3 regions of the Volucribacter amazonae genome follow, and region 3 is predicted to be linked to each of the others. Evidence: riboswitches for the same ligand, from Rfam matches in the RefSeq annotation. Region 3 holds a riboswitch; each other region holds the start of a gene.

Region 1 (4,406 bases), 470 kb from region 3:
ATAAATAATCCGATTGCCAATAATAAGGTGGGTATGGATAAAATTAACATACCAAAATTAAGCAAAAAGTTTGCCGTTGTTCGCCAATAAAGCCATAGTAAACGGCGTGATAATAACAATAATCCAGTGGCTAATAAGAGGGCAAAACAGGCGGAACTTAATGCCATTGCTAACGAATAGCCTATGGCTCGCCATAATTGAGACGATTGCCAAATAGACCACAATGCTTTGGAACTTAATGCGGTGATAAATAAATTTAAGAGGGGAAATAAAATAAAAAGGCAAACACTGATAATCAAAAAAATTTGCCAAAATCGCACCGCACTTTTTTGTTTTGCCCGCCAAATGCTAGTTTGTTGCAAAGGGTTGTTGGTTGGTTTGCCAAGCCAACTGGTTAAGGCAAATAACATAAAGCAAAAGAGAAATTGCAATAAGGCATAAAAAGAAGCTCTTGCTAAATCAAAATCAAACACAATCGCTTGATAAATTGCCACTTCTAAGGTGGTATATTGTGGTCCGCCACCTAAGGTAAGTACAATGGTAAAGCTGGTAAAACACAGCATAAAAATCAGGCTGAGGGCAGGCAAAATTTGCGAACGTAAATATGCCCATTCCACCAAGCGGATAAATTGCCAACCTCGTAGATTTAATTGTGCCGCAAGCTGATGTTGTTGACTTGGGATAGCTTGAAAACAAGGCAAAAATAAACGGCAAGCAAAGGGGATATTAAAAAAGAGGTGAGTTAATAAAATCCCTGTTAAACCATAAATATTGGGTTGCCAAGCTATGCCCATAGAGCTGAGAAATTGTGCCAGCCAACCTTTTGTGCCATACACGCCTAAAACCCCAAAAATCACCACTAATGAGGGCAAAACAAAGGTTAGGGAAAACAATTTAAGTAGCCATTTTTTTCCTATAACGTCTTGATAAAACAAGGCTCTGGCTAAGAGTAAGCCCCCAATTACCGCTAAAACTGCCGATAATAAGGCTTGTGCAAAGCTAAAAAACAGGACGTGGCGTAAATAAGGATCCCATAAAGAAAGCCAAGCCTTAGGGCTTTCTAAGCGAAAAATGGCTTGCAGTGCGTTACTATATACCAAGATCAAAAGCAATAAAACCGCAATTCCGCCCAAATAATGCCTTGGGCGAAATTGCGGATTGTGAATAAAGGTGAGCAGTTTCATTATTTAATTAATGCCGTTTGCCACACATTGATCCATTGTTTGATTTGCTCGGCACTCACTGCACTGCTATCAAGGGTTTTGGTATTTAATTGTTTGGCTTTAAGCTGATCAAAAAGAGGATCAACCTGTGCGTCTGTCACAGATAACATAACATTTTTACGGCTAATCTCTTGCTGTGCCTCAGGGCTTAATAAAAAGCCTAAAAAATGCTCGGCACAAAGGTTATCTTTGCCCTTAACCGTTTTGGCTGCCATTTCAATTTGTAATAATACGGGATCGCTAAATTCTGTGGCAACATATTGATCTTTATTTTCTTGCAATAAATGATAAATCGGCGAAGTATTATGACTCATCACTAAATCCGCCTCGCCTTTTAGAAATGCCCCATAGGTTTCTGTCCAACCTTTTCCTACAGTAACCGTATGGCTCGCTAATTGTTGCCAACGTTGTGGAATTTGTTCCTCAGGATAAAGCAAGTTTAACCACACCAATAAGCCACGTCCAATACTACTGGTACGTGGATCTTGATAAATCACGTTGAGATCTTGTCGCTCAATTAATTCCGCTAAACTTTGCGGTGGGTTAGTCAATTTGGTTTTGTCATAAATAAAGGCATATTGTCCAAAATCATAGGGTAAAAAAGTGTGATTTTGCCAAGTAATCGGCAAGGATAATTGATTAAGAGCCACTTGATTTGGCACAAATAAGCCTGATTTTTCCGCAGGCTCTAGCTGAAAATTATCCAAGCCAATCACAATATCCGCTTGGGTATTTTTGCCCTCTAAACGCACCCGATTTAATAAGGTGGTACGGCTATCAAAAGGCACAATATTGGCTTGGCATTGTGGGTATTTTTGTTCAAATTGGGCTTTAACAACAGGTGCTGGTCCCCAATCTGCAGAAAAAAATTCTTCGGCGTAAATGGTAACTGGAGTTGTTTTTGCCAAGAGATTTGGTGAAACCGCTAATGCGGTAGAAAACAACAAGGTCTTTAATTTTTTCATAAGATAATCCTTTAAATTGAGATTAAAGGAATTTAAGTGCGGTCAAAAATAGAAAAATTTTTTAACTTTCTCAAATCCCTACGCAGATATTAATCAGTTCAGGTTCTATGGGTATTTCTCAGCTAAACTTTTAGCACCCCATTGAGAACGAAAATAAGTGTATGATTAGTGGCAGTAAAATGCAATGATTTTGTTAGCCGAACATCAATATAAAATCTTACTTTTCCTTAGAGATTATTCCTGACCAAACACCGCCATATAATTTGCACTGACATTGTGATTTAAACAAAATTTTTCACTTAAGGGGTTATAATGATACCCTACCATTTTCTGACAACGTAAATGCACTTGATCAGTATAAGCAAGCAATTCTGCTGGCTTAATAAATTTCTCGTATTGATGTGTGCCTTTAGGCAACATTTTCAATATATATTCCGCTCCAATAATCACCAATGCCCACGCTTTAAGGGTGCGATTAATGGTGGAAATAAAAAGTTTGCCATGGGGTTTTAATAATTGTTGGCAATGAGCAATAATTGCTGCAGGATCGGGGACGTGTTCTAACATTTCCATACAAGTAATCACATCAAATTTGTTTTGATATGCAACTTGGCTGGCTAACTCTTCAATGGCAATTTGTTGATAATCTATATTGAGTTGTTGACTTTGTGCATGTTGTTTAGCTACGGCTAAAGGGGCGGTAGAAAGATCGATGCCTGTAACACTTGCTCCTTGTTTTGCCATACTTTCTGCTAAAATACCGCCACCACAGCCTACATCAAGCACTAATTTATCCTGTAACCCGCCACTTTGTTGCAAAATAAAATCTAACCGATAAGGATTGAGTAAATGAATAGGCTTAAAATCACCATTCGGATCCCACCAGCTATCCGCCATTTTTTCAAATTTATCAAGCTCTTGTTGATCAACATTTTGCATAATAATCCTTGTTATAGTTGTTTGCCCTGCAAAAATTTTTTAAATTTACACCGCACTTTTATGTACTGGATAATATAGAGGTTTTAATTTAAACGAGTAGAACCGCTATAAATCTTGAGCCATAAACGTAGCTACATAATTGACTTGGCAATGTGAAATAAAATACGCCTTTTCTGTACAAGGATTATAGCGATAACCTTGCAAATCTGCCAATGTAAATCCCATATTCTTGGCGAATTTAATTAAAGTCGTTGGTTTAATAAATTGTGCATAATGATGTGTGCCTTGGGGTAATAGCTTTAACATTTTTTCCGCTAGCAAAATCATCACTATCCACGCCATTACACTGCGGTTAATGGTGGTAATAATCAGTTTACCATTGGGTTTCAATAAACGTTGGCAATGATGCAGTAAAGATTCAGGTTTGTGAATATGTTGTAAAACGTCTAAACACAAAATACAATCAAAACGTTTATCTGGCGAATATTGTGCAATATCAATGCAATGATAATCAATTTGTAAGCCTTGTTGGCGAGCTTGTTGCTTGGCAATGTGTAATAAGGGGCAAGCAATATCAATGCCCGTTACCTTTGCCCCTTGTTGTGCTAAAGCCTGCGTCAAAATGCCACCACCACAACCTAAATCAAGGATTTGCTTATCTACAATGCCTTGATTTTGTTGCATAATATAGGCTAAACGCCAAGGAGTTAGCCGATGTAGGGGCTTAGATATACCATTGGGATCCCACCAATGCTGCGCCTGTTGGGCGAACTTATCCGATGTATTTACCATTTTCTTCTCAAGAAGTTACTCACTTACATAAATCTCACAAATTACTTGGAAAAATTAGGGTAATAATACAATTTATGGTACAATCTCGCCAATTTTTATTGATAAATTTTATAGCTTAGGAAATTCTCAATGAGCGATTTAGCCCAAGATATTACCCCTGTTAGCGTTGAGGAAGAATTAAAATCCTCTTATCTTGATTATGCCATGTCTGTGATTGTTGGTCGTGCATTACCCGATGTGCGTGATGGTTTAAAACCTGTTCATCGTCGCGTATTATTTGCTATGCACGAGGGTGGCAATGCCTATAATAAACCTTATCGTAAATCCGCCCGTATCGTGGGGGACGTCATCGGTAAATACCACCCACATGGCGATAGTGCAGTGTATGATACTATTGTGCGTATGGCTCAACCTTTCTCACTACGCTATATGTTAGTTGACGGGCAAGGTAATTTCGGTTCAGTGGACGGCGATTCCCCAGCAGCAA
Region 2 (4,406 bases), 1.3 Mb from region 3:
TCAGGCTGATAAACCCCCGACAATATTTTAATTAATGTAGATTTACCACAACCATTTTGGCCGGCTAAACAAAGTGCTTCACCATAATTTAATGAAAGATTTACATCATTTAATGCTTTTATTCCATTAAATGTTTTACTTACTTTACTAATCGCAATGAAAGCCATATTATTCTCCTATTGGCTATGGAGAATTCTCCATAGCACCAATATTATTAGTATAATTCATTAATATTTTCTTTCGTTACTCTTAACACATTATGAAATTGAAGCAAACGTTTTTCTTGATCAACTTTTGCCGAACCTATATTTGGAATAGAAAATCCTTCTTCAATTTTTTCTCCTTTTAATACTTTAGCTGCAACATAAGCTAACGCATATCCAGCACTTGCAGGATCATAAGTTATGCCCATAGTAATATCACCAGATTTAATTAATGAAGCTGCTTGAGAAGGAATCATCATTCCAAAAACATTTAATTTACCTTTTAATCGTTTTTCTTTTACAGCCAAACCTGCACCAATAGGTCCTTGCGAACCAAAAGAAATTACGGCTTTTAATTCAGGATACGCTTTAACTAAATCAAGTGTTGTACGTCTTGCATCATTGATATTTTCTGCGACAGGCATTCTACTCGTAACTTCAAACATTTCTGGATAATGTTTTTTCTGATAATTAATAAAAAGGTCTGCCCATAAATTATGCTGAGGTACCGTCAAACCACCAACATAAAGTACATACCCTCCTTTTCCTCCAATAGTTTTCGCTACTTCTTCAACATAATCTGCTGCAAATTGGGCATTATCAATAATTTCTATATCCCAATCAGCACTTGGTTGCCCAACAGATTCATTAGTTAAAATAACGATGCCATTTTGTTTAGCTTTTTTCAAAACAGGTTCTAAAGCATTTGCATCATTAGGTACAATAGAGATTGCATTGACTTTTTTAGCAATCAAATCTTCAATTAATTTTACCTGTTGAGGAGCATCTGTATTAGATGGGCCAACTTGATAAGCATTGACATTATTATCCTTACCAGCCTGAATAACGCCCCCTGCCATACGATTAAACCAAGGCATACCGTCAATTTTAGAAATATTTACTACTTCATAATCTGATGCTAGTGCAAAATGACTACAACAAGATAATAATAAAATAGAAAATAATTTCTTAAATACCATTTTATTCATAGGAAAATCCTCCTAACTAATACAATTTTTTCAATGAGCTAAAATCTGTTTATACCCTCGAAATCTATTTATAGCTAATTACATAACCTTAAGTTATAAATAAGTTTCTAGGCAAAATCATCTTATGTTAATGGGAAAGTAAAAGATATGTATTTTTGACGTGTAAGTATGGAAAATCCTGCTATACAAAATAAATTGAGAATTAGATCACATTTTTAACCGTTATTCCTTTCTATTTCTCGGAATTCTGATGGAGACATTCCAGTATGTTTCTTAAAAAGTTTAGAGAAATATAGCGAATCATCATATCCTAAAGAACGAGCTAAACTAGCAACGGAGATATTAGAAAAATGTAATAATTTTTTAGCAACTAAAATTCTTTGGTATTCTTTCCATTGCACAATACTAATCCCTAACGCATTCTTAAATAAATGAGATAAGCGTGAAGAAGACAAAAAAACAATACTTGCTAATTCATCAATGCTATTATTTTGTTCCAAATGTTCCAGAATATATTCACAAATAATCAAAACTCTTTGATCAATACTTGGTATACATTTAAGTTTTTCAATTGAAAAACACTTCATTAGTAAATATTCTAATAAAGTTGAAACAAGATCTTGCTTAACAATATGGCTTGATTTTAATTCAATTTCCACTTTACTGAATAATTGACTAATTTCTAAGAAACAATGTTGATTATTAATAAATATTTTCCCTATATGCTGCTGTGTATTCGACCAGTTTAACCATTTCAACCATTTAGGATCTGGATAAAAATAAATCCATTTATAATGCCAATATTGACTTTCATGATGTCTTTGATAACACTGCATAGCTTGTGGGGAAAATAACAATAGTTGTCCTTTCACTGCTTCAAATTTTTTCTTGCCATCAAATACCTCGCCTTTCCCGAAAGTAGTTAGCTGTAACATATACCCCTTCATACCTTCAGGTCTATCTACAATAAAATCAAGATAGTTTCCTTTTTCCCCTTGCGTTATTCCCGCAATCAATTCTGAATTAAAAGGATAATTTGGCAATAACAATGAATAATTTTTATACATAAAGCTACTCCATAATTGTTAGTGAGATAAATTTATCACTAATTTTATTTAAATTTAATAGCTAAATATTTTTACTTCTCATTTTATCCAAAATCCCCTATACTGCCATACATAGTCGGGGTGCTTAGTTATTCTTTTAACTTCGCTGAGAAAATACCCGTGAACCTGATTCAGTTAATACTGCCGTAGGAAACTAAGTATGCTTATCCCTTTCTTTTATTATTGCTCGCCTTATTTCTTAGTATTGACAATCTTTTCTTTCGTTCAATTTTGCAATAAGGACTTGCTATGCAATCTCAATTTTTAGCCAAAATTCGCCAGCAAAATCCGCTGATTCATAATCTTACCAATATCGTGGTTGCCAATTATAGTGCCAATGGTTTATTGGCTTTAGGGGCTTCGCCGTTGATGTCTGATAATGTGGCGGAAGTGGCGGATATTCAGCAATTTAATCGTGGTTTAGTGATTAATATTGGTACGTTATTTAGCAAAGGGGTGGAGGCGATGATTTTAGCGGGTAAAACCGCAAATCAACAGCATATTCCTGTAGTGCTTGATCCTGTGGGCGTGGCGGCAACGGCTTATCGTCGTGAAACCATTGATAGTTTGCTTGCCGAAGTGAAATTTGCGGTGATTCGAGGCAATGCTGGCGAATTGGCGTGTATTGCTGGGGAACAGTGGCAAAGTAAAGGGGTTGATGCTGGGCAAGGCAATGGCGATTTAATTGCCATTGCACAGCGTGTCGCCCAACAATATCAATGTGTGGTAGCAATCAGTGGGGCAACCGATGTGATTAGTAACGGTGCCAATACCGCTTTAGTTCACAATGGAACGCCGATGTTTCCCAAAATTACAGGGTCTGGCTGTTTGTTGAGTGCGGTTTGCGCGGCTTTTGTGGCGGTGGCTAATCCCTCTCAATATTTTGCGGCAACCCTTGAGGCTTGTACGGTTTATGCGATTGCAGGGGAACTTGCCGCCCAGCCTCTCCAGCCTACCCAATATGGGCAATTTAATATGGCATTATTAGATCAACTTGGTGCAATCAATGCTGAACAAATTACGCAATATGGGAGGGTAGATTATGTCTAAGATGGCACAAGCATTAACCATTGCTGGCTCAGATAGTGGCGGTGGTGCAGGCATTCAGGCGGATTTAAAAACTTTCCAAATGCGTCAGGTTTTTGGCACTTCGGTGATTACGGCGGTAACCGCCCAAAATACGCTTGGTGTGTTTGATATTCATACCATTCCTTGTGGCAATATTGAGGCGCAACTCCAAGCCATTGCCCAAGATTTTCAGATTAACGCCTTTAAAGTGGGTATGCTCGGTTGCGCGGAGATTATTGAGTGTGTGGCTCGCCAATTAAAGCAATATCGTTTTGGGTATTTTGTGCTTGATCCTGTGATGATTGCCAAAGGTGGCGCGCCCTTGCTACAACAAAATGCCATTGATGCCTTAATTCAGCATTTACTGCCTCTTGCCGATGTAATTACCCCAAATATTCCAGAGGCGGAAACTTTAACGGGGATTAACATTAACGATCAACAAAGTGTGCAACAAGCGGCACACCAATTACAAAAAATGGGTTGTCAAAATGTCATTATAAAAGGGGGGCATTATCTTCATTCGCAAAGTGAGGAGTGCCAAGACTGGATTTTTACCCCTACAGAACAATTTAGCCTCACTACGCCGCGCATTGACACGCCCCATACCCATGGCACAGGTTGCACATTTTCTGCCTGTTTAACCGCCGAACTTGCCAAAGGGCAACCTTTAACACAAGCCATTAAAACCGCCAAAGCCTTTATTACCGCCGCCATTGCCCAACCCCTCAATATTGGTCAAGGGCATGGGCCAACTAACCATTGGGCTTATCAGGAGGCATAATGCAAACCAAACTTTCTCTTTATTTTGTCGCTGGTAGCCAAGACTTTCGCCATTTCACTGGCAACCCTTGCGAACATTTTCTCAATACCTTAAACCAAGCCTTGCAAGCAGGCATTAGTTGCTTTCAATTTCGTGATAAAGGGGCATTTTCTCTTGCCGCGCAACCACAGCAACAAAAACAGCTCGCCATTCAATGCCGAGATTTATGTCGTCAATACCAAGTCCCCTTTATCATCAATGATGACGTCAACTTAGCAAT
Region 3 (4,406 bases):
AATGACCGCACTTCCTCAATTGTTTGTGCCATTACATCGAATAATTCCCTTCTCTAATGTGGAAGGGAAAGGTAATCGTACAAGTATTTTCTTACAAGGTTGCAAACTAAATTGTTTGTATTGCCATAACCCAGAAACTATTCCTCGTTATTCAAAGCTAGCCTCTCAAGTTAGCCTACAATATTTATATGAACAAATAATGCAAGCTATCCCTTTCATTCGAGGAGTAACATTTTCTGGTGGAGAACCTACAATTCATCATAGGAAACTCATTCCATTATTTAAAGCACTCAAGAAACAAGCTCTTACTTGCTATATTGATACTAGCGGTTTTTTTGATTATCAACAAATTGAAGAGCTTATTAACGTCACTGATAAATTTTTATTTGATTTAAAGGGAGAAGGACAGGGTTTACAAACGCTATGTTTTGATCGAAAAAATCAGCAAGGAAAAGTTCCCTTGCAAATATTTAATTCTCATCAATATATCAAAACTAACAATCTAATGCGTAATTTAACTAATCTCTCTTATTTATTAAAACTCGACAAAATTGAAGAGGTGCGGTTGGTTTTACTAACGGATTTCTTTGATAGTCAATCCTTAATTACAAAAGTTGCACAATTATTATTACCCTATCCTCAGGTGCTACTCAAAATTATTCGGGTACATACTAAAGGAACAAGAGATCCTGAGGGATTACAATCTTTTGTTCCCAGTATAGAACAAGTTGATCAGTTAGCATGTTATGCAAAACAATGCGGAATTCACAACATTAAAACTATTTACTAATTATTGAGGTCATTATGAATATACTTATTAGCCTTTTAGGTATTGTGGTTTTGTTAACCATCGGTATCTTACTTTCTACACAACCCAAAGAAATTAATTGGCGTACAATTTTAGGTGCATTATTAATCCAAATTACCTTTGCTGCCTTAATACTCTATGTTCCTATCGGACGAGAAATCTTATTAGCAATGGCAAATGGAATCAGTCATATAATCAATTATGCCAACGAAGGAATCGATTTCTTATTTGCTGGGCTTGCGGATGTAAAAAATTCGGGGTTCATTTTTGCCATAAAAGTCTTGCCAATTATTGTCTTTTTCTCTGCTCTCATTTCTGTACTTTATTATATTGGTATTATGCAATGGATTATTAAAATTATTGGAGGGGGGCTACAAAAAGCCTTAGGCACCTCAAAATCTGAATCTATGTCAGCAGCGGCTAATATATTCGTTGGGCAAACCGAAGCCCCCTTGGTCATCAAACCTTTTGTAAGCCGAATGACTGAATCAGAGCTTTTTGCTGTAATGGCTGGAGGAACTGCCTCTATCGCTGGCTCAGTATTAGCCGGTTATGCAGGAATGGGTATTCCTTTAACCTACCTTATTGCAGCTTCATTTATGGCGGCACCCGCTGGATTATTATTTGCTAAACTTATGCTACCACAAACACAAAAATTCACCGACGAGCTTATTGAAAATGAAAATACAGAAAAGCCTAATAATGTACTAGAAGCTCTTGCTAACGGTGCAACATCAGGTATGTATTTAGCTTTTAACATCGGTGCAATGTTAATAGCAGTAATTGCTATGATAGCCTTACTTAATGGCATACTTAGTTATATTGGTGGGTATCTTGGTTATCAAGATCTTAGTATACAAATGCTATTAGGTTACTTATTTAAACCTCTTGCGTATTTAATTGGAGTACCTTGGTCAGAAGCGGGTATTGCAGGTCAAATGATTGGTATGAAACTAGCGGTAAATGAATTTGTAGGTTATTTAGAATTTTCTCAATATTTACAACCTGATCCCCCTACACAACTCAGTGATAAAACAAAAGCAATTATCACCTTTGCACTATGTGGTTTTGCTAATTTTAGTGCAATTGCAGTAATGATTGGAGGAATAGGGAGTATTGCACCTAATAAACGCTCTGATATTGCTCGTTTAGGATTAAAAGCGGTCATTGCGGGAACATTAGCTAATTTGCTCAGTGCAACGATAGCTGGTATTTTTATTGATCTCAGTGGTGTTGCTTTAATTTAAAAAGATAACAATGTAGAAAAGAACCACAATAAAAAAGTGCGGTCTATTTTCACAAAATTTTTGCTTTTTTTCATAAGCTAAGTTATATTCATTGCATTAGTCGGGGTGCTTAGGTGTTTACCGAGCTGAGATAATACCCGTGAACCTGATACAGCTAATACTGACGTAGGAAACTAATTATGCCATTATTCTCTTTTTTCTTTATTCCTTTATTTTCTCTTGCTCAAATCCGATCATTATTAATCCCATAAAGCTGGATTAATCATGAAAGCCATTGAAATTAGCCAGCTGACCCTGTCTTTTGCTCAACAAAAGCTATTTCATCAATTTGATTTTAGTTTGGCACAGGGCGAATGGGTCGCATTGTTAGGTATGTCTGGGATTGGAAAATCAACCTTGTTGCGTGCCATTGCAGGGTTAGAACAAACGGCAATTTCGCAGGGGCAAATTTATTGTGCGGGAAAAATTGCTTGGTTAGCTCAGCAAGATAGCCTTTATCCTTGGTTGTCCCTTGAAGATAATGTGCAATTAGCTCAATATTTAGCAGGCACGCAAAATACACAAACTCGCCAGCAAGCTCGTCAATTATTAGCTGCGGTCAATTTGGACGAACATTGGCATAAACCTTGTTACCAACTTTCTGGTGGGCAACGACAACGTGTGGCGTTGGCAAGAACCCTAATGCAACAGGCGGATATTATTTTAATGGACGAACCTTTTTCCGCCTTAGATGCCGTTACTCGTTTACAGCTACAAGATCTGACCTGTCAGCTATTTCAAGATAAAACCCTGTTATTAATTACCCACGATCCGCAAGAAGCCTTACGCCTTGCCGATAAAATTTATGTGTTAAGTGGGCAGCCTGCACAACTCTCTGCGGCGATTGAACCTCCGGGGCAAAAACCTCGTCAACTTAATCAACAAACCTTATGGCAATTACAACAACAATTATTACAGCAACTCATGAGGGCATTATGAAAACAACGCTGCGTTATTTCGCCCAGATTACTTTGTTAGCCCTCGCATTAGTGTTAATTTGGGCGGCAATCATCCATTATTTTGCTTTACCTCATTATTTATTACCACCGCCCTTTAGCGTTGGAAAAACCTTGATAGAACAATGGCCGCTGTTATTATTGCACAGCAAAATTACCTTAATAGAAATTATACTCGGTTTGGTCATCGGCTTTTTATTAGGTTTATTATCCGCATTGGTGCTTTGTTTGTTCCCACGTTTAGCAAAATTATTATTGCCCTTACTTGTGTTATCCCAAGCCATTCCTGTTTTTGCCATTGCTCCCTTATTGGTTTTATGGTTTGGTTATGGTATGCCGTCCAAAATCGTGATGACAGTTTTAATTATTTATTTTCCTGTTACGGCGACTTGTTATGACGGTTTACGCCAAACACCGAAACAATGGTTAGAATTAGCCAGTACATTAACCCCCTCATCTTGGCGAATTTTATTTAAAGTGAGATTACCTGCCGCCTTGCCTGCCCTTGCTTCTGGGTTACGTATCGCCACCTCTATTGCCCCTATTGGTGCGATTGTGGGCGAATGGGTGGGTTCTTCCCAAGGGCTAGGTTATTTAATGTTACAAGCCAATGCCCGAATGCAAGTAAGCCTTATGTTTGCTGCATTATTAATGCTGATGCTAATGGCATTAACACTTTATTTTACCCTTGATAAATTACTTAACCGCCTAATTCCTTGGGCAAATTATTTACCTTAACAAAGGAGCAACCATGAAAAAATATTTGTTAATTTTAACCGCACTTTTCGCTATGTTTAGTCCCTCATTAAATGCTAAAGAGAAATTAAGTTTAATGCTTGATTGGTTTGTTAATCCTGATCATGCCGCCATTATTGTGGCTCAACAAAAAGGCTTTTTTGCTCAGAATGGTTTAGAAGTAGAAATTATTGAGCCTGCCGATCCCTCAATGCCGCCGAAACTGGTTGCCGCTGGTAAAGCGGACTTAGCCGTTGATTACCAACCTCATTTACAAATGCAAGTGGCTGAAGGCTTACCCTTAGTGCGTATCGGTACATTGGTATCCACCCCCTTAAATAGCTTAGTGGTGTTAGCGGATAGTGATATTCAGCAATTAAGCGATCTCAAAGGTAAAAAAGTTGGCTATTCAGTAAGTGGTTTTGAAAGTGCTTTATTATCTGCAATGTTAAAATCCGCCAACTTGTCGGCACAAGATGTGGAGTTAATTAATGTAAATTGGTCGCTTTCGCCCTCTTTATTTAGTGGACAAGTAGATGCCGTCATTGGTGCATTCCGTAATTTTGAGCTTAATCAAATGGCCTTAGAAAACCGTCCCGGGCGAGCTTTTTATCCTGAAGA

What was found. A riboswitch is a leader RNA that binds a small molecule or an ion and turns the genes downstream of it on or off. The one in region 3 is predicted to bind thiamine pyrophosphate.
Region 1: another riboswitch for thiamine pyrophosphate. It lies ahead of thiB (thiamine ABC transporter substrate binding subunit); the one in region 3 lies ahead of A6A20_RS04045 (ABC transporter ATP-binding protein).
Region 2: another riboswitch for thiamine pyrophosphate. It lies ahead of thiM (hydroxyethylthiazole kinase); the one in region 3 lies ahead of A6A20_RS04045 (ABC transporter ATP-binding protein).

What each region holds. Positions count from the first base shown of each region.
Region 1 is NZ_LWID01000001.1:352,001-356,406, forward strand. Features, by position in the region: gene thiP (thiamine/thiamine pyrophosphate ABC transporter permease ThiP) at 1-1,184, opposite strand, end outside; gene thiB (thiamine ABC transporter substrate binding subunit) at 1,184-2,188, opposite strand; TPP riboswitch at 2,246-2,339, opposite strand; gene ubiG (bifunctional 2-polyprenyl-6-hydroxyphenol methylase/3-demethylubiquinol 3-O-methyltransferase UbiG) at 2,423-3,127, opposite strand; gene ubiG (bifunctional 2-polyprenyl-6-hydroxyphenol methylase/3-demethylubiquinol 3-O-methyltransferase UbiG) at 3,233-3,919, opposite strand; gene gyrA (DNA topoisomerase (ATP-hydrolyzing) subunit A) at 4,049-4,406, shown strand, end outside.
Region 2 is NZ_LWID01000001.1:2,106,140-2,110,545, forward strand. Features, by position in the region: gene A6A20_RS10145 (sugar ABC transporter ATP-binding protein) at 1-167, opposite strand, end outside; gene A6A20_RS10150 (autoinducer 2 ABC transporter substrate-binding protein) at 215-1,192, opposite strand; gene araC (arabinose operon transcriptional regulator AraC) at 1,408-2,259, opposite strand; TPP riboswitch at 2,366-2,468, shown strand; gene thiM (hydroxyethylthiazole kinase) at 2,548-3,348, shown strand; gene thiD (bifunctional hydroxymethylpyrimidine kinase/phosphomethylpyrimidine kinase) at 3,341-4,147, shown strand; gene thiE (thiamine phosphate synthase) at 4,147-4,406, shown strand, end outside.
Region 3 is NZ_LWID01000001.1:817,903-822,308, forward strand. Features, by position in the region: gene A6A20_RS04035 (4Fe-4S cluster-binding domain-containing protein) at 2-790, shown strand; gene A6A20_RS04040 (NupC/NupG family nucleoside CNT transporter) at 805-2,055, shown strand; TPP riboswitch at 2,147-2,244, shown strand; gene A6A20_RS04045 (ABC transporter ATP-binding protein) at 2,320-3,033, shown strand; gene A6A20_RS04050 (ABC transporter permease) at 3,030-3,788, shown strand; gene A6A20_RS04055 (ABC transporter substrate-binding protein) at 3,802-4,406, shown strand, end outside.